DNA from 4 places in the Erwinia persicina genome. Region 1 is predicted to be linked to each of the others. Evidence: predicted binding sites of a transcription regulator. Region 1 holds the regulator's gene; each other region holds the start of a gene.
The links. The regulator Fur, encoded in region 1, represses iron uptake genes when iron is present. The targets are predictions, from matches to a motif close to ATAATAATGAGAACNACTATCAA.
Positions count from the first base shown of each region.

Region 1 (4,546 bases):
GCTTGTCTTCGCGTGCGCCTGAGATGGATTATCCCCTGATGGCTCAGGACATCCTGGAAACGCTTGACGACTTGCAGGTCGATCGCTTTAGTGTGATCGGACATTCAATGGGCGGGAAGATCGCTATGGCGTTGACCGCGCTGGCCCCCGATCGGGTAGAGAGTATCGTGGTGATTGATATTGCGCCAGTGGCTTACACCACCCGTCACCACGATGACATCTTCACAGCCCTGAACGCCGTGACAAATGCGGCTATCACCTCACGGAGTGAAGCAGCATCGCTGATGCGGCAGTCGATTGACGAAGAAGGCGTGATTCAGTTTCTGCTCAAATCATTTCATGATGGTGAGTGGCGCTTCAACGTTCCCGTGCTGTTGTCCTGTTATGACGACATTATTGGCTGGCAGTCGCTACCGGCCTGGCCGCACCCGGTGCTTTTCATTCGCGGAGACCGCTCACCGTATCTGGCAGACGAATATCGTGATGCGCTAATGTCACAGTTCCCGCAGGCCCGTGCACATGTAATAAGCGGTGCCGGGCACTGGGTACATGCCGAAAAGCCCGATGCGGTGTTACGTGCTATTCGTCGTTTTTTTGCGTTGTAAAAAAATTATTTGCTCCGGTTATCATAACCAAAATCATGCGTGTTGCTGCAGGGCGGCAAGACGTTCGGTCAAGGGTGTGAGCAGAAATCACTCAGTGGCCGGGAACAGGCCCAGGAAGGGCCGGATTAAGGACGCCATCATCCCCCCGACCGCTTGAAGAATGAAGGGGATAAATGATTGTCGTCACCACTTTCACTGGGGTATGATGGCGCGCTAAAATTTTGCCGCTGCTGAACCCTCAGACGGCATATCGGCCAATTCATCAGTCATCCAGCCTTTCAGTACGACGATTCCTATGGCAAAAGAGAATACGGACCGCACAACGATCGATCTGTTTGCAGATGAACGTCGTCCGGGACGACCCAAGACCAATCCGCTGACGCGTGATGAGCAGTTGCGTATCAACAAACGTAATCAGCTCAAGCGTGATAAAGTGCGCGGCCTGAAACGTGTTGAGCTGAAAATGAACAGCGACGCGGTGGATGTCCTGAATCAGCTGGCTTTCGAGCGTAATATGAGCCGAAGTGAGCTGATTGAAGAGATGCTGCTGGCACAGCTGCAAAGCCATCAGCCCTGATTCTTTCGGGGGGTGAGCACTCAGCGACAAAACCAGCAGTATTACTCATTTATCCGCTTACGGCGGTCTGTTATCATTAACGATATCTGCTAAAAAATCAGCAGTCACCATATCATTAAGATTCAAGAGGTTATTAAGCTCATGGCACTCGTCGGCATTTTCTTTGGTAGCGATACAGGCAATACCGAAAACATTGCAAAAATGATCCAGAAGCAACTGGGGAAAGATGTTGCAGAAGTTCGTGATATTGCTAAAAGCAGCAAAGAAGACCTTGAAGCCTTTGATATTCTGCTGCTGGGCATCCCGACCTGGTACTACGGTGAAGCACAGTGTGACTGGGATGACTTCTTCCCGACGCTGGAAGAGATCGACTTCAACGGTAAACTCGTGGCCCTGTTCGGCTGTGGCGATCAGGAAGATTACTCGGAGTACTTCTGTGATGCGATGGGCACTATCCGTGACATCATTGAGCCGAACGGTGCCGTCATTGTTGGCCACTGGCCGAGTGAAGGCTATCACTTCGAAGCCTCTAAAGGCATGGCAGATGACACCCACTTCCTTGGCCTGGCCATTGATGAAGACCGTCAGCCGGAGCTCACCAACGAGCGTGTTGAGCAGTGGGTAAAACAAATTTCAGATGAACTTCAGCTGCAAGACATTATCGAAGCATAGCTATAACAGCTTGATGTGGGAGGTATCTCACATCAAGTGAGTGGTTTTTCCTATAGAAGTAATAGATACATATTTGTAACTTTCATCTGCAAAACTGTACAATAACCCCATCGGTTACCCGCTTTCTCAGCGCAAGCCCCATTATTGAGGACGTGAGTCGCCCTAAGGGCGATGAGATGAGGCAGATCGAGATGTTAAACCAACATAATCCGGGCGCGCGCTTCCCTGGATGTAACGACACTTATCCTTACATCCCTTGCGGTTTCAGGCATCCCTTTTGGTTTTCATTTCGAATTATCAGTTCTATACTGAAACGCACTCATTTTTAGCGCCGACCGATGTTCAGGGCTTTTCAGCCACTAAGTGACTCGCAAAGTAACAGGACAATATCCGCATGACTGACAATAACACCGCATTAAAGAAGGCCGGCCTGAAAGTCACGCTTCCCCGACTGAAAATTCTGGAAGTGCTTCAGGAACCAGAGGGCCATCACGTCAGTGCGGAAGACTTGTACAAACGCCTGATTGATATGGGCGAAGAAATTGGTCTGGCTACGGTTTACCGTGTCCTGAACCAGTTCGATGACGCGGGGATCGTTACCCGCCACAACTTTGAAGGCGGTAAATCCGTTTTCGAACTGACCCAACAGCACCACCACGATCACCTGATCTGCCTGGACTGCGGTAAAGTCATTGAGTTTAGAGACGAATATATTGAGGAGCGTCAGCGTGAAATCGCTACGCGTCATGGTATTAAACTGAGCAACCACAGCCTGTATCTTTATGGCCACTGTTCGCTGGGTGATTGCCGTGAAGACGAGACTCTGCACGATAAGTAATCTGATCGACTGAATGCAAAAACCGATGGCCCTGCCATCGGTTTTTTTATGCCTGTCTTACAATGATTCCTGTCGGCTGAAGCGCTGCCCATCCGGGCTTACCGCTCTAATCTGCACGTCTCCGGTTACCGTTGGTAGGTTTTGTCTGTCGTAATACTGCCAGCGCTTTCCGCCGTCGGTGCTGAACTGCATCTCTAAACCAGGGAAGGCCGTGTTAGCTTCAAGTTTGCCAGCCACAATGCGTGCGCCTGGCACCGGTAAACGATAGCTGATGCCATGCTTATCGAGTTTAGCCAGCTCTCGCTGACCAAGAATATTGGCGAATCGCTGCCAGTCATCGTGTAAAGCACGCTGGTCAATCCATTGCGTTTCACCGCCCCGATACTCTTTGCCAGCTTGATAATCCTGCTCCCAAGCCGCACGATGCCAGGAGCGCTCTGCTGCAGAGAACATACGCGGGTAGATCATAGACTCCATCTGGTCATCAGTGCGTACAGTCTCACTCCACAACTGTGCCGACATACCGGTTGCACCAGGCCATGGTTTGTCAGATTTCGCATTGAAGAACTGACCGTCACGATCAACAGAAGTTTCTGCATTTTGTGGCATATTATCCGGCGCAAAACTGAACATTTTACGTTCATCATTATAACGAGTGCCCCAGTAATAGCCCCTTTCGAGTGGATTCACCTCAGACGGGAAATCCATATAGAGATAGTCTGGGTTTGAAACAATCACCTGATAGCCTTTGTTCGCCCAGTCATTCACCGTGTCGAAGCCACCCCAGTAAAGCGTATCCCAAAAATTTACCGCAACTTCAGGCGTAGCGAACGCATGGGCATCCTGGGCATTTTTCAAACCATCCTGCCAGGCCTGCATTCGCTCAATACCGTGTTTTTTGACTAATTCACTGACCTTCAAAGCAAAATAGCTCGGAAGATGCCCCAGATCGCTGACCTTACCTGATGCAATCATGGCCTGACAAACCTGGGACTTCGCCCACGGCTGATCTTCCCTGCTGAGATCAAGCTGACCTTTACCCGCCTCAGGGTGTTTGATATCGGTATAGCCAACACCAAGACGAATATTTTTTGCTTCATCCCCCCCAAAGTGCCAGCTACGCAGTGGCTGCCCGGCTTCGCGGTGCATAAGCTGAATTTCACTGATGACCTTATTAGCAAAATGCAGTGAGGAAGTCAGGCATGGGTTCAGATAGCTGGTCCGGTCATAAAGTTGTACCGACGTAGTATTGGAGTTATCTCCTGGATCGACCAGACGGTACTCTGACGCTTCTTTTGCACGGCCAGCGTTCATCAGGTGCTGATAACGCGCTTCCATGGCGATCACGGCAGCGCGGGCATGGGCAGGCATATCGACTTCTGGCAATACCTGGATACCGCGTGCTTCAGCAAATTTCACAATCTCAATGTAGTCGTCACGGCTGAAGTAGCCACTTCCGTTATTATCGCTGAACGGCCCTGAGCCTAACTGCGGTAACAGACAACGCTGTTCTTTGAGGTCGTGACAGCGTCGGCTACCCACTTCAGTCAGCTCTGGCAGGCCAGGAATTTCAATACGCCAGCCTTCATCATCCGTGAGATGGAAGTGGAAGACGTTAATTTTCCAGGCGGACATCTGGTCAAGCATCCTCAGGATGGCCGTTTTACTGTGAAAGTTTCGGCCCACATCAAGGAAGATGCCGCGGTAGCTAAAGCGTGGTGCATCATCAGCCTTCAAGGTGGCAATACGATGACTTCCGTCTGCTGGCAGGAGTGACATAATTGACTGCAGACCGTAGTAAACCCCCTGCGCATCGTACCCAATCACCTCGGCTTTATCTTTCGAGATAACCAA
Region 1 covers NZ_CP082141.1:3,321,410-3,325,955, forward strand. Annotated here, with positions in the region: gene ybfF (esterase) at 1-605, shown strand, start outside; gene ybfE (LexA regulated protein) at 901-1,182, shown strand; gene fldA (flavodoxin FldA) at 1,324-1,854, shown strand; gene fur (ferric iron uptake transcriptional regulator) at 2,249-2,692, shown strand; gene K6L24_RS15265 (beta-N-acetylhexosaminidase) at 2,750-4,546, opposite strand, start outside.

Region 2 (4,546 bases), 2.1 Mb from region 1:
GGGCGGTGTTGACGATCAGGCACAGACCCGCCGCATACAGTGGATTGAAGCCCAGACCCACCAGCAACGCCGCGGTGATCGCCACCGGCGCACCGAACCCGGCTGCGCCTTCAAGGAACGCGCCGAACGAGAAACCGACAATCAGCATCTGCAGGCGCTGATCGGGGGTGATCGACAAAATTGAGGCACGAATAATATCGAACTGCCCGGTTTTCACCGAAATTTTATAAACGAAGACAGCGGCAATAATAATCCAGGCGATAGGCCATAGCCCGTAGAAGAAGCCATACACCACCGAAGCCAGTGCGCGATCGACCGGCATGCGGTAAAGAAACAGCGCCACCATCAGCGCCAGCACCACGGTGATGGTCGCGGCAAGGTAGCCCTTCAGCTTGAGCTTAATCAGCGCGAAGAAGAAGAACAGGATCGGAATGGCGGCGATCAGGCTGGATAGCCAGATATTGTCCAGCGGGTCATACACTTGTTGCCAGGGCTGCATACAGGTTTCTCCAGAGTTTTTCTCACCCCCCTGCTGATTACGGTCCTACCAATTCAGCTATCTGGGGTTAACAGCTGCTGATAGTTAATATTTTGTTAGTTAAATACAATGATTGTTGTTTGAATTTTGCTTTTTTGTGGGGGTGATTCATCTTTTTTCGAAATTGGTAGGACCACTGGAAAGGGGAGGGAGGAAACACCTGCGATTAGCGTCAGGGAATGACCCCGGAGATATTCTCAGTCATTCAATGGGTGGATGAACAGCCCCTCACACAATCGTGCCCGCTGTGGGTTTGAAAACAGCCACGTCGGAGGCTGCGGGTAAAGGAGGAAGGGCTGATTGCAGCAGGCTGCCGGCCAGGGAAGGCCGGCAGCCAGGCCACAGGGATGTGTTTATGCCGTTGCAGCAAGCAGCCCTTCCTCCGTAGACCTGGTACTGCGCCTCCCGCGATAAAGACCTGCCATGTTTCCTGAGTGATTCCAGTGGCGGGGCAGGGGATCAGAATGACATAGTGACGCCCGCATAGTAGGCGCGGCCCGGTTCGTTATAGGTGGAAGCCCCGTCGTTTTCACGGTAAATCTGCTTATCAAACAGATTACTGACGCCGCCTTTCACACTCAGATCTTTGGTGAACTTATAGTTCATATTCAGACCCACAATGGAATACGCACCAATTTCTCTGTTTGACAGCCCGGTGGTGCCCTCAAGGCGGCTTTCAACAAACTCACGCGGTTTCTGGCGTCCGTACAATGTCCAGTTCAGCTCGGTGGAGAACTTATCGGTAACCTGATAATCCAGCATCGAGTTGATGGTGTACTTAGGGATGATCGACAGCGGGTTGCCGGTTTTCTTGTCTTTCGACTCCAGCATATAGGTGGCATTGGTACGCCAGTCGAGCACATCACTTACCACCGGGATCGTCAGGCTGGCTTCCAGACCTTCCACCAGCGCTTTGCCGCCATTTTCCCACTGCAGGATGTTATAACCGTTGGAGGCCTGCCCGAGCAGGTCAGTGCCGGAGACGATTTTGTTTTTATAGTCGTTGCGGAACCACGTCACACCCGCGGCATAACCGTCGGCAGCAAACTCCAGCCCCAGCTCTTTATTCACGCTGACTTCCGCGTCCAGATTAGGGTTGCCTAACAGATAGCAGCTGCCGCTGGCAACCGTCGTCGGGCAGCCATTACCCCGGGTGGCCAGCAGATAGCCTTCGCTTGACTGGTAGAGGTTCGGGGCTTTAAACACCCGAGCAATACCGGCTTTCAGTTTGAACCTTTCACCCAGATCCTGAGAGAAGTTGAAACTCGGGCTGAAGTTACTGCCAAATTCACTGTGGTGATCAAAACGCAGGCCCGGGATCAGGAAGGTGCCTTCCCATGGCTGGATATTATCTTCGACGTAGAGTGCGGCCGTGGTCGCGCTGTTCTTGCTGCTGCGACTGGCGGGATCCCCCGACATATCGCCGATGATCACGCCGCTGGCATCGGTGGCTGACATGGAGGCGCTGTCGTCCAGCTTTTCGTGATTCCACTCAGCGCCGAGGGTCACAGTCTGCTCAATCCAGCGATCCAGCGGCATATTGGCTTCCGCGCTGGCTCGGTAATTTTCCAGTCGGCTGGTGCTGTACTCATCGCTGTTAATCATCCCTTCCACGCGGCCGGTCGAGCCCTCTTTCATACGCGTGTTATTGGTTTTTTCGTAATTAAAGGCGAGCTTAGAGTCACCCCATTCCCAGAAGCCGTTATGGGTCAGCCCGTAAGACTGGCGATACAGGCGGTTGGTCTCGGAACCGTACAGCGAATCAACCAGGCCACCGGGGCTGATATTGCCGTTACTGTACTGGGTATCGCCGGCATAGATATTCCCCTGGCGGCTGTAGCCGTAGCTGAAATCCACGATCTGCGAGGGGGTCATTTTCCACGACACCAGCGCATTAATATCCTTGTTACGCACCCCTTCACGGCCCGCGGCATAAGATCCGTTTTGCGCCTGGTTGATATCGGCGGCATCGGCATCGGTTTTGTTGAGGTTACCGTAGAGACGCATGGTCAGCGCGTCACCCGCCAGCGGGCCGCTCAGGCTGAAGTTGGCCCGTTTAGTGTCACCTTCTTTGCTGTTTTCCGGCTGGTTGGTAAACAGTGACAGGGAGCCGTGCCAGTCTTTGGTCGGGCGTTTGGTGTGGATATTGATTACGCCGCCGGCAGCCCCTGAACCGTAACGGGCAGCGGCCGGGCCACGCAGTACTTCAATGCGTTCGACCATCTCTGCCGGTACCCAGTTGCTGTCGCCGCGGGTATCACGCTCGCCTTTCCAGCTGTAACGCACGGCATTCCGCGAGGTGGTGGGAACGCCATCAATCAGGATCAGCGTGTTTTCCGGGCCCATGCCGCGAATGTCGATTTGGCGGTTATTGCCCCGGCTGCCGTTAGCGCTGTTGCCGGTCAGGTTCACGCCGGGCATTTTGCGGATGATGTCGGATAAATCGTTAACGGGCGGATTCTTCGCGATATCCTCTGCCGTGATGATAGAGACCCCAGGCTGTTGTTTTAACTCCTGTTCTGCTGTTTTCTGTACCAGCAGTACATCCTCCACTTCACTGGCGGCGGCGGTATCGTCATCGGCGCTGGCCGTCCCGGCCAGCGTGGCAGTCAGTAAAAGTGCCAGAGGGTGTAATCGAAAGCGTCCGTTCCTGTTCATTGCATCATCTCAAAGTGTTTGGTGTTGTAAGAGAATGTGCATGATAACGATAATTGTTATCATTTCTATGGCGGAAACAACGAATCCTTAAAATCTCCACAATTGGCCACTTTTGTCAGAAAAAGTCAGCGCTCAGATTTTAGTTGATATTATACAATGTGTTAGGTTTTCCATATTTACTTCACAATCTGCTTATTTGGCACCGATTGTGAAAGCTGGATGTTTTATGAACACTCTGTGCCATGTTCTGTCTACCCATCCCGCCGCTCAGTCGTTATTATCCCGCAACAAAATCAAACGCGAATCGTTCTCATTTTTGCTACTTATCTGATTCTCAGGAGAGAAAATGCGCTTCCCTCAGGCTTTCGCTTTAACGCTGTGTTCCGCTCTGCTGGCCATGACCCCCGCGGCCTTTGCAGCAGAGGCGTCCGTGCTGTCAATCGTTCATGCGCAGGGCACCACGGAAGTGCCGAAAAATCCGCAGCGTGTGGTGATCCTCAGCCCGGCCACGCTGGATATTGCTGATGCCCTGGGGATTAACCCGATGGGTGTGCCACAAACCAGCGCGCACTATCCGCAGCATCTGGCGAAGTACAACGGCAAGGCGTATCTGAATGCCGGCACGCTGTTCGAACCCAACTTTGAAGCCCTGAGCAATGCCAGACCCGATCTGATTCTGGCCGGTGCCCGCGCCCACGATGCCTATAGCAAGCTGAGTGAAATTGCCCCGACAGTCTCGCTGGATCTCGACCCGAAACATTTTGTGCAGAGTCTGACTGAACGCACGGAGCAGTTAGGTAAGCTGTTCGGTAAAGAAGAAAAAGCCCGGCAGGTTTTGGCGGCGTTTAACGCGCAGATAGCCGACGTGCGTAAGGAGTCAGCCACTGCCGGTAGCGCCATGATGCTGATGATCAACGGCGGTAAGATCAGTGCCCATTCGCCAGGTTCGCGCTTTGGTTTTATCTATGACGTGCTGGGCTTTAAACCCGCTACCGCTTTCCCGGAAACGGGCAAACACGGTAACGCCGTGTCGCCTGAATTCATTATGGAAGCTAACCCGGACTGGCTGTTTGTGCTGGATCGTGACAGCGCGATTGGCCGCAAAGAGGGCGAGTCAGCGCAGCAGGTGCTGGATAACCCGCTGGTGCGTAAAACCAACGCCTGGAAAAAACAGCAGGTGGTGTACCTGGATTCAGGTTCGCTGTATATCGCCGGTGGCATTCAGAGTTACAGCAATCTGATGACTCAGGTGAAGCAGGTGCTGGATAAAACGAAAACACAGCCGTAAATGAAATCTGTTGCCTTTGTTGCAGGCCTGGCATTGCTGCTGGGCCTGATGGCGTGCAGCCT
Region 2 covers NZ_CP082141.1:771,355-775,900, forward strand. Annotated here, with positions in the region: gene lldP (L-lactate permease) at 1-499, opposite strand, end outside; gene K6L24_RS03565 (TonB-dependent siderophore receptor) at 998-3,196, opposite strand; gene K6L24_RS03570 (siderophore ABC transporter substrate-binding protein) at 3,543-4,484, shown strand; gene K6L24_RS03575 (ABC transporter permease) at 4,485-4,546, shown strand, end outside.
Region 2: the regulator Fur is predicted to act here: its motif matches at 3,243-3,265, upstream of K6L24_RS03565 (TonB-dependent siderophore receptor).

Region 3 (4,546 bases), 1.6 Mb from region 1:
CCTCGATTGGCATCTGGGCACCGATCCTGCTGCTGCTGTGTAAAATGGCGCAGGGCTTCTCGGTCGGCGGCGAATACACTGGCGCATCCATCTTTGTTGCCGAGTATTCCCCGGACCGTAAGCGTGGCTTTATGGGCAGTTGGCTGGACTTCGGCTCCATTGCCGGGTTCGTGCTCGGTGCCGGCCTGGTCGTGCTGATCTCTGCGGTTATCGGCGAAGCCCGCTTCCTTGAGTGGGGCTGGCGTATTCCGTTCTTCGTGGCGCTGCCGCTGGGTATCATCGGGCTCTATCTGCGCCATGCGCTGGAAGAAACCCCGGCCTTCCAGCAGCACGTCGACAAACTGGAGCAGGGTGACCGTGAAGGCCTGGCCGAAGGCCCGAAAGTCTCGTTTAAAGAGATTGCCACCAAACACTGGAAAAGCCTGCTCTCCTGCGTCGGTCTGGTGATTGCCACTAACGTTACCTACTACATGTTGCTCACCTACATGCCGAGCTACCTGTCGCATAACCTGCACTACTCAGAAGATCATGGCGTGATGATTATCATCGCCATTATGCTGGGTATGCTGTTTGTGCAGCCGGTTATGGGCCTGATGAGCGATAAGTTTGGTCGCCGTCCGTTTGTGATCATCGGCAGCATCGCGCTGCTGGTGCTGTCCATTCCGGCATTTATGCTGATCAACAGCGGCGTGATGGGGCTGATTTTTGCCGGCCTGCTGCTGCTGGCGGTGATCCTGAACAGCTTTACCGGTGTGATGGCCTCCTCTCTGCCAGCCATGTTCCCGACCCACATCCGTTACAGCGCGCTGGCCAGTGCCTTTAACATCTCGGTGTTGGTCGCCGGTCTGACCCCGACCATCGCAGCATGGCTGGTCGAAACGACCAGCAATCTCTATATGCCGGCTTACTATCTGATGGTTGTCGCCGTGATTGGTCTGATCACCGGTCTGACCATGAAAGAAACCGCCAACATGCCGCTGCGCGGTGCCACGCCAGCAGCGTCGGACATGGCGGAAGCCAAAGAGATCCTGCAGGAGCATCACGATAACATCGAGCAAAAAATCGAAGATATCAGCGAGCAGATCAGCGAGCTGGAAGCGAAACGCTCCCGCCTGATCGATCAGCATCCACGTATCAACGAGTAAACATCCGGGCGGCCAGAACAGGGCCGCCCTTCTTTTTGCCCATTTTCTCCGCAGTCAGTCCTTCAGATAAACCTTACGTGCGGCGAAAACCCACTTTATTTCCCTGAACAGCTAAACTCTCCCCCCTGACCGTAAACCGAATCTGAGGTATGAAATGAAAATTAAAAGCTACGCGGCCATGCAAGCAGGACAGGCTCTTGAACTGTATGAATACGACGCAGGCGAACTGAGCACAGAGGAAGTGGAAGTCGAGGTTGAATACTGTGGCGTCTGTCACTCTGACCTGTCGATGATCGATAACGAATGGGGTATCTCTCAGTATCCGACCATTGCCGGCCATGAAGTGATCGGTCGCGTTTCCGCCCTGGGTGAGGCGGCAAAAAATAAAGGCCTGTCCATTGGACAGCGCGTGGGTATTGGCTGGACGGCAAAAAGCTGTCAGCACTGCGATGCCTGTATCAACGGCGAGCAGGTGAACTGCGAAAAAGGCACCACCCCGACCATCCTGAATAATGGCGGATTTGCTGAAAAGCTGCGCGCTGACTGGCAGTGGGTGATCCCGCTACCGGAAAGCCTGGATGCAGCCGCAGCCGGTCCCCTGCTGTGCGGCGGCATCACCGTGTTTAAACCGCTGCTGATGAGCAATATCACCGCGACCAGCCGCGTGGGTGTGATCGGCATCGGCGGTCTGGGCCATATCGCAATCAAGATCCTGCGGGCGATGGGAGCAGAAGTGGTGGCTTTCAGCTCCACTGCCAATAAAAAGCAGTCCATCCTGGACATGGGTGCCGATGAAGTCATCAACAGCCGTGACCCGGAAGCGCTGAAAGCGCAGGCCGGACGCTTTGACCTGATCCTCAGCACCGTCGCCGTGGATCTCGACTGGAAGCCGTACTTCGATGCACTGGCACCGCAGGGCAAATTCCACACCGTCGGGGCCGTGATGAAGCCGTTCCAGGTCAGCGCGTTCGATCTGATTATGGGCGATAAAGCGATCACCGGTTCCTCCACCGGCTCTCCGGGCCAGCTGCGTTCGCTGCTGAAGCTGGCGGCACGCCGTGATATTGCACCGCACGTCGAGTTCTTCCCGATGTCAAAAATCAACGACGCACTGGAGCACGTCCGTGCGGGGAAAGCCAACTTCCGCGTGGTGCTGAAAGCCGACTTCTAAACCCTTGCCCCGGGGCCGATCGGCTGTTGCGATCGGCTCTTGCGGTCAGCGTCTTTTCCGCGGGCAGATACGCTCTTTCCCCTTCTGCCCGCCTCTCTTATTCCGCCAGCGTTCCCCCGTACGATAATATTTATTTACACCTTAACCCTTAATAATTATAGTTCTCATTTGCTTTACCATTACAGGCAATAACCTGCCTGATTGCCGTATCAGTGGACCTCACCGCTACTTCATGGATAAGTCAGAGTACTCATACCGCCTAAGGATAACCGGTAGATATTTTCGTGCCCGGTGCAGGTATTGACTCAACATCAGCAACTTATTCCAGGAATGATCGTGCCAATGTCTCGCTCTAAATCCCGTAAGCAGCATCACTCAGCGCCATTATCTGCATCACGTATTTTCACCCCGTTGGTTGCCGCACTGTTGGTAATGTCTGCATTGCAGCCCGCCGTTGCCGCCGACAGCGCCAAAACCGATACGCTGACCGTGGAGGCGAATACGGATACGGCAGCAGCCCAGGCCGCCACGGATTACAGCGTTCCGGTCACCAGCGCAGGTACCAAAATGCCGCTGACCGTGCGTGATATTCCGCAGTCTGTTTCTATTGTCAGTCAACAACGGATGCAGGACCAGGGACTGCAGAGCGTGGGCGATGTTCTGAACAACACGGTGGGCGTGTCGGCCTCTAATATCGATTCCGACCGATCAAACTATTATTCCCGCGGCTTCCTGATTAATAACTACCTTTTCGACGGCGTGCCCACCGTGGTGACCGATGTCTGGGACCTGGGCGATACCCGTTCGGACACCGCCATTTACGATCGTATCGAAGTGATTCGCGGTGCGAACAGCCTGGCCCTGGGTTCCGGTAACCCGTCAGCCTCCGTCAATATGGTGCGAAAACATGCCGACAGCAAAGTGGTCACCGGTAAGCTGTCTGCAGAAACCGGCAGCTGGGATAAACAGCGCTACGTCGGGGACGTCACCGTGCCGTTAAATGAATCTGGCACCCTACGCGGCCGCGCCATCGGGGGTTATCAGGAAAATGACAGCTGGCTTGATCGCTACCATGCCCGAAAGAAATTCCTTTCCACCGTGCTGGATGCCGATTTAACCGATTCCACCACGCTGTCACTGGGCTGGGATTACCAGGACAGCAGCTCCGAAGACCCAAGCTGGGGCGGCATCCCGACGTTCTACAGTAACGGCGAACGTACCCACTTTGACCGTAGTTTCAACTCCGGTGCGGACTGGGCCTATAGTGACAAAGAATCCAACAAGATCTTTGCCACGCTGATGCAAAAATTCGACAGCGGCTGGCAGGCACAGGTCAGCGGCAGCCACACCAGAACGACTTTCGATACACGTCTGATGTACTCTGATGGTTACCCGGATAAAGTCACAGGCACCGGTAATACGTTGTACAGCGGCTGGAACAAAGGCCGCCGTACTACAGACAGCGTCGATCTGTATGCCAACGGCCCTTTCGAGTTGCTGGGACGCTCTCACGAGTTGATGGTCGGCGGCAGCTACAGCAAACAGGAAAATACCTTCTATAACAGCTTCTCAGACCTGTCAGGGGTAGATACCGGTAACTATCACGACTGGAACGGCAGCGTCACCGAAGGGACCTGGTCACCGTGGACAAACTCACTGGCTGATACTATCCGCCAGAGATCGGTTTACACCGCCGCACGCTTCTCACTGGCTGACCCACTGTCGTTGTTAGTAGGTGCCCGCTATACCGACTGGAGCGCCAACGGTACATCAGGCTCAAACACCAGTGATAAAGTCGCCCCTTATGCGGGTCTGACTTTCGATCTTAATGACACCTACTCGCTGTACGCGAGTTACACCCGTATCTTCCAGCCACAAACCACACGCAGCAGCAGCGCGAAATATCTCGCCCCCGTGACGGGAAAAAGCTACGAAACGGGTATGAAAGGCGACTGGATGAACAGTCGCCTGACTGCATCGCTGTCGTTATTCCGTACCGAGCAAAACGGCCTGGGGGTAAACAGCTACGTCTATATTCCGAACACCACAGAATATGCGTACGATTCGGTTGATGCGGTAAGCCGGGGCGTAGAATTTGAAGTGAACGGCGCGCTGACCGACAACTGGCAGATGACCTTCGGTGCATCACGCTACATTGCCGAACAGCGTAACGGCACTGCCGTGATGCCGGAAATCCCGCGGACTACCGCGAAGCTGTTCACCCGCTACC
Region 3 covers NZ_CP082141.1:233,614-238,159, reverse strand. Annotated here, with positions in the region: gene proP (glycine betaine/L-proline transporter ProP) at 1-1,145, shown strand, start outside; gene ahr (NADPH-dependent aldehyde reductase Ahr) at 1,300-2,316, shown strand; gene fhuE (ferric-rhodotorulic acid/ferric-coprogen receptor FhuE) at 2,659-4,546, shown strand, end outside.
Region 3: the regulator Fur is predicted to act here: its motif matches at 2,468-2,490, upstream of fhuE (ferric-rhodotorulic acid/ferric-coprogen receptor FhuE).

Region 4 (4,546 bases), 840 kb from region 1:
AGGCACTCCCGGAGAGAGAGTGCCTGCAGTGAGCGGGGCTCAGAAGCTGTAGCTGATGCCCGCCTGCCAGGTGCGGTCACGGCCGATCCAGCAGTTCGTGGTGTCGTAGCAGGTGAAGGTTTCTTTATTGGTCAGGTTCTGCGCGCTGGCTTTCAGCGTCACCCCGGCCAGTTGTGGCGAGACCGCTGCCATATTGTAAGATACCGCCATATCCCACAGCGTGGTGCCGCCCAGCTTGCCCTGATCGTTGGCCAGGGCAATCTCCATCGGGCCGACGTAGCGCGCACCGGCACCGACAGTCAGGCCGCGCACTGCGCCGTTGTCGAAGGTGTAGTCACCCCAAAGATTAAAACTGTTTTCCGCCACCTGGGTCGGGCGTTTCCCCTGGTACTTATCATCTTCGGTATTCAGCGCGTGCGTATAGGCATAGTTGGCGATCAGGCTGATATTGTCGGTCGGACGGCTGATCACCGACAGCTCTGCCCCTTTCGATTCCACTTCCCCGGTCTGGCGATAATTGAGGAAGCTGAGATCGGAGGTGAGCACGTTTTTCTGCCGGATATTAAACACCGAGGCGGTCACCGTGGTGGCGTAATCGGCCAGCAGGTATTTCACCCCGCCTTCCAGCTGACGGCTGGTGGTCGGTTTAGCGGAGGTCAGGTTGCCCGTCGGAGAAACCGGTTTGAAGCCTTCGGAGTAGCTGATAAACGGTGCGATACCGTTATCAAAGGTGTAGAGCGCCCCGAGGCGTTTGGTCAGGCGGTGCTGCGCCACCCACTCTTTTTGATTATTACCGAGGTAGTCGGTGTTGGTGGATCGGTAGTCATCGTAGCGTAACCCGGCGATCAGGCTCAGATTGCCGAACTCCACCTGGTCCTGGAAGTAGTAGCCGGTCTGGTTGAAGCTCAGACGGTTAAGCTGGGCGGTATACAGGCCCAGTGCCGATTCGTTGACCTGGTTGTAGTCCGGATTGCTGAGATCAAAGCCCGGTGTGCGGGTGGCGTACTGATAGTTGAAGTGAGAATCCATCCGCTGATAGTCCACGCCCGCCAGCAGGTGATGCTGCCAGTCGCCCAGATCCCACTGCTTCGTCACCTGGTTATCGATATTGAAGCTTTTCAGGTCTTCATCGGTGGTGTAGGCAAACCGATCCAGCTGGCTGTTACTGACGGCCGGATTGGTCAGACCCGAGGCATAAATACTGCGCTGGTGGGTATCAACGTCAAAATAGCGCGCCTTCTGCGCCACACCCCAGCCGTTATCGAACTGATGCTCAAAGCTGTAACCCAGCATCCACTGGCGCTGTTTAAAGCCGCTCCAGCGGTCGCCTGCATAAGTGCGGCGCGAAGCATCTGACGACGTCAGCGCGGCCAGTGGCAGAGGGTCAGACGGCGTCAGGCTGGGGATGTCCTGATACTGCGCGTCGATCGTCAGGCGGGTTTTATCCGACGGCTGCCAGGTGAGTGATGGAGCGACCAGGTAGTTTTCACTGTGAGTGGTGCGTGGCTGATCGTCCCCGGCGCTGGCTTTACCAATAAAGCGATAGCTCCAGTCGCTGTCGGCAATCGCTCCGGTGCTGTCGATATAGCCTTCGCGCAGCTTGCGGTTGCCGCTGTTAAACCCGACTTCGGTTTTCTGCTCTTTCTCCGGTTTTTTACTTTGAATATTCACCAGGCCACCCGGCGAACCGTTACCGTACAGCACCGACGCCGGGCCCTTCAGGATATCCACATGGTCGATCAGAATCGGATCGATACTGGCCTTGGTGTTACCCGTGACGTTATACGGCAGCTGTAAGCCGTCATAGAAGGTGTTATCCACCGTGAAACCGCGAATTTTATATTCGCTCATGTAGGAGGTGGCGCCGCGGGTTTCGGTGGACACGCCGGGGGCATAGCGCAGAATTTCATTCAGCGAGCTGGCGTGACGCGCGACAATCTCTTTGCTGCCGACGGTGTTGATCACCTGAGGCGTTTTGCTTTCCGGTACCGCCGACTTGGTGGCGCTGTTGGTATAGGCGGGCAGGGCGGCGGCGCCGGAATCTGAGGCGCTGACCACCAGCGTTTTTTCATCGCTGGCTGCCGCATGGGCAAAAGAGGCACAAGTGCTGGCAATCAGCACGGCGAGCAGACAGGGCTTAGTGGTGAACATGGGTTTAGATGCCAATGAGAATGTGAAAGATAACGACAATTATTATCATTGGTTGTCACTATGCAATAACTTCCGACAAAAATTTTCCAATAATAAAAAACGCGCTGACCGTGAGGCCAGCGCGTTAAGGGCAAAGAGCGTGCCGGGCAGAGCGTTTACTGCAGATCGACCGTCAGTTCCGGCGCACCAAAGCCGATCACCGTGGCGTGGGACGCCGCAAAATAGTCGCGCCAGAACGCTTCCAGCTGCTGCATGATTTTTCCGGAACGGTAGTTATTTTTCGCCTCGCTGTCGATCAGCCCGGCCCCCGCAATGTAGATCCTGCTGTCGGCAAAATCGGCCAGCAGATGCTGTTTGCTGACGCGCTGCATCTCTTTTTCCGGTGCCAGCAGGCGGATCTGATTATTGCTGTAGAAGCTGCCGAAATCGCTGTTTTCCAGCATATCCGACACCAGCAGAATGGTTTTTGCCTGCGCCGGCTCTGCCTTCAGATCGTCACTGATTCGCTTCAGGCTGTCCATGATCTCGCTTTTAGCAATATTGTCGCCCTGCTCTGCAAAGGCAGCGGCCAGCTTTTTGCCAATCGTCTGCTCAAAATACTGTTTCTGCTGCGACAGGCAGCCATCCAGAGATTTCAGGCTGTCCATGCCGAGGCTGTTGCGCGCTTTCTGATCGGTGAACGGGCCTTCCAGCTTGCCGTCAAAGGTGCGCTTCATGTAGTTGTCCTGCAGCAGAGCAGAGAACTGATACAGGATGATGTGGTCGCCAGGCTGGGCGAAGCGCAGCACCTGCTGCCAGATCGACTTTTTCAGTTCGGTCGGCACTTTCACTGTCTGGTCGACAATAATCACCAGCTCGCGCCCGCTGGCAGGCGGGCGTTCGGCGTCGAGCCTGGCGTAGCTGTAGCAGCTGGGAATATCGTTACGTTCGGCAGCGTACAGCGTCGTGCTCATGCCCAGCAGGATCAGCGCGATAAGGGCTTTCATGCCGTTCCTCCCTGACGTGCCTTATTCAGCAGGGCCTGCACCTGCTGGCGCTTTTGCAGCGCGGGCAGGGCTAATCCCTGATCGTCGGCAATCAGCTGCAGTTCATCGGCGCTGAACGAGGTGAGATCGCCCAGAGCATGAATGCGCTGCTTCTCCTCCGCGTCATCTGCCACGGAGGCCGTCGGAGCCGGAGCCGTCACCGGCGCGGCAGCCGGTGCGATGGCGGCGGCTGCGACAGGCTCCGGGATGACCGCCGGGGCGGCTGCGGGCGGCTGCGGCGCAGGCACGGCCTGAGTCACGGCCACTGGCGGTGCTGCGGGGGTGGGTTGAGGCGCGGCATACTCCTGCATCTGGATCTGCTGTTCGGCATCCAGCCGCGCTTTGTCACGCACTTTGCCGCTGGCATAGTCCTGGAAGGTGGGCAGGGTATTCAGGGCTTCGCTCTGGCTGTTGGTGCGCTTCATCATCAGGCGATTTTGCAGCGAGGTCAGTTTCTCCTGGGCGTCGCGCTCTACGCGTTCGCGGCGCATCGCATGCCAGGTGGCAAACTCTTCTGAGCCGCTGAAGTTACCGATATATTTTGAGGCCGCTTTAGACTCAATGCCGGCAAAGGAGCGGAACAGGCCCACCAGAATACCGATGAGCTGAACGCCAACGAAAATCACCGACAGAATAATAAAGGTCAGCTTGGAGGCAAACACGCGGTTATCGCTGATCTCATGCGCAGCCTGACGGTCGGCACGGGCATTGTCTTCTACGGCCGCAGCAGGCAGGTCAAATGGCGACCCGGAGGCCGCTGCCGTCTGCTGGCTGAAAGGTGAGCCGTTCACGGCCTGCGTATCGATAGAGTCAATGGTGGCGGCACGAACAAAGTAAGCACCGACCGCAAAGAACAGGATCAGCGCCAGTGCAATGCCGGTAGCCCAGTACTGCGGCTTCACCTGGGCGTTGTGGGTCACGCGGTTCAGCATCTGGAGATAGTTCGGGTCGTTATCGTCCAGCCGCGTGGTTTCCAGCGAGATCTGCGTGTTTTTGCTCAGGCCTTTGGCCGTCCCGCCATGGCGCGCTTCGGCATACCAGTAGCGGATCTTTTTCAGCAGAGTGTTTTTATGCAGTTCTGATCCCATCAGGTGGGTTGCCGGCACCAGCACCACGCCGATCAGTACCGAAATCACGATGGCAGAAAACTCCGCCTGGTTGGCAGAAATATTGTTCGCGATAAACGGTGACAGTACTAAGGCAAAAATAAAGGCTTCCAGCAGGACGAGGGCCACGCTGACGCACCACAGAATAATGCCGGTCGGCTTACGACCGCGCTCGTCGACTTTATTCAGGTAGTTGACGCAGCGCAGATAGAAGTCAGCATCCAGATTGGAGGTTTTGTAATACTGCCAGTACTTGGCGCAGAT
Region 4 covers NZ_CP082141.1:4,165,547-4,170,092, reverse strand. Annotated here, with positions in the region: gene K6L24_RS19315 (TonB-dependent siderophore receptor) at 40-2,151, opposite strand; gene K6L24_RS19310 (hypothetical protein) at 2,307-3,137, opposite strand; gene K6L24_RS19305 (hypothetical protein) at 3,134-4,546, opposite strand, start outside.
Region 4: the regulator Fur is predicted to act here: its motif matches at 2,178-2,200, upstream of K6L24_RS19315 (TonB-dependent siderophore receptor).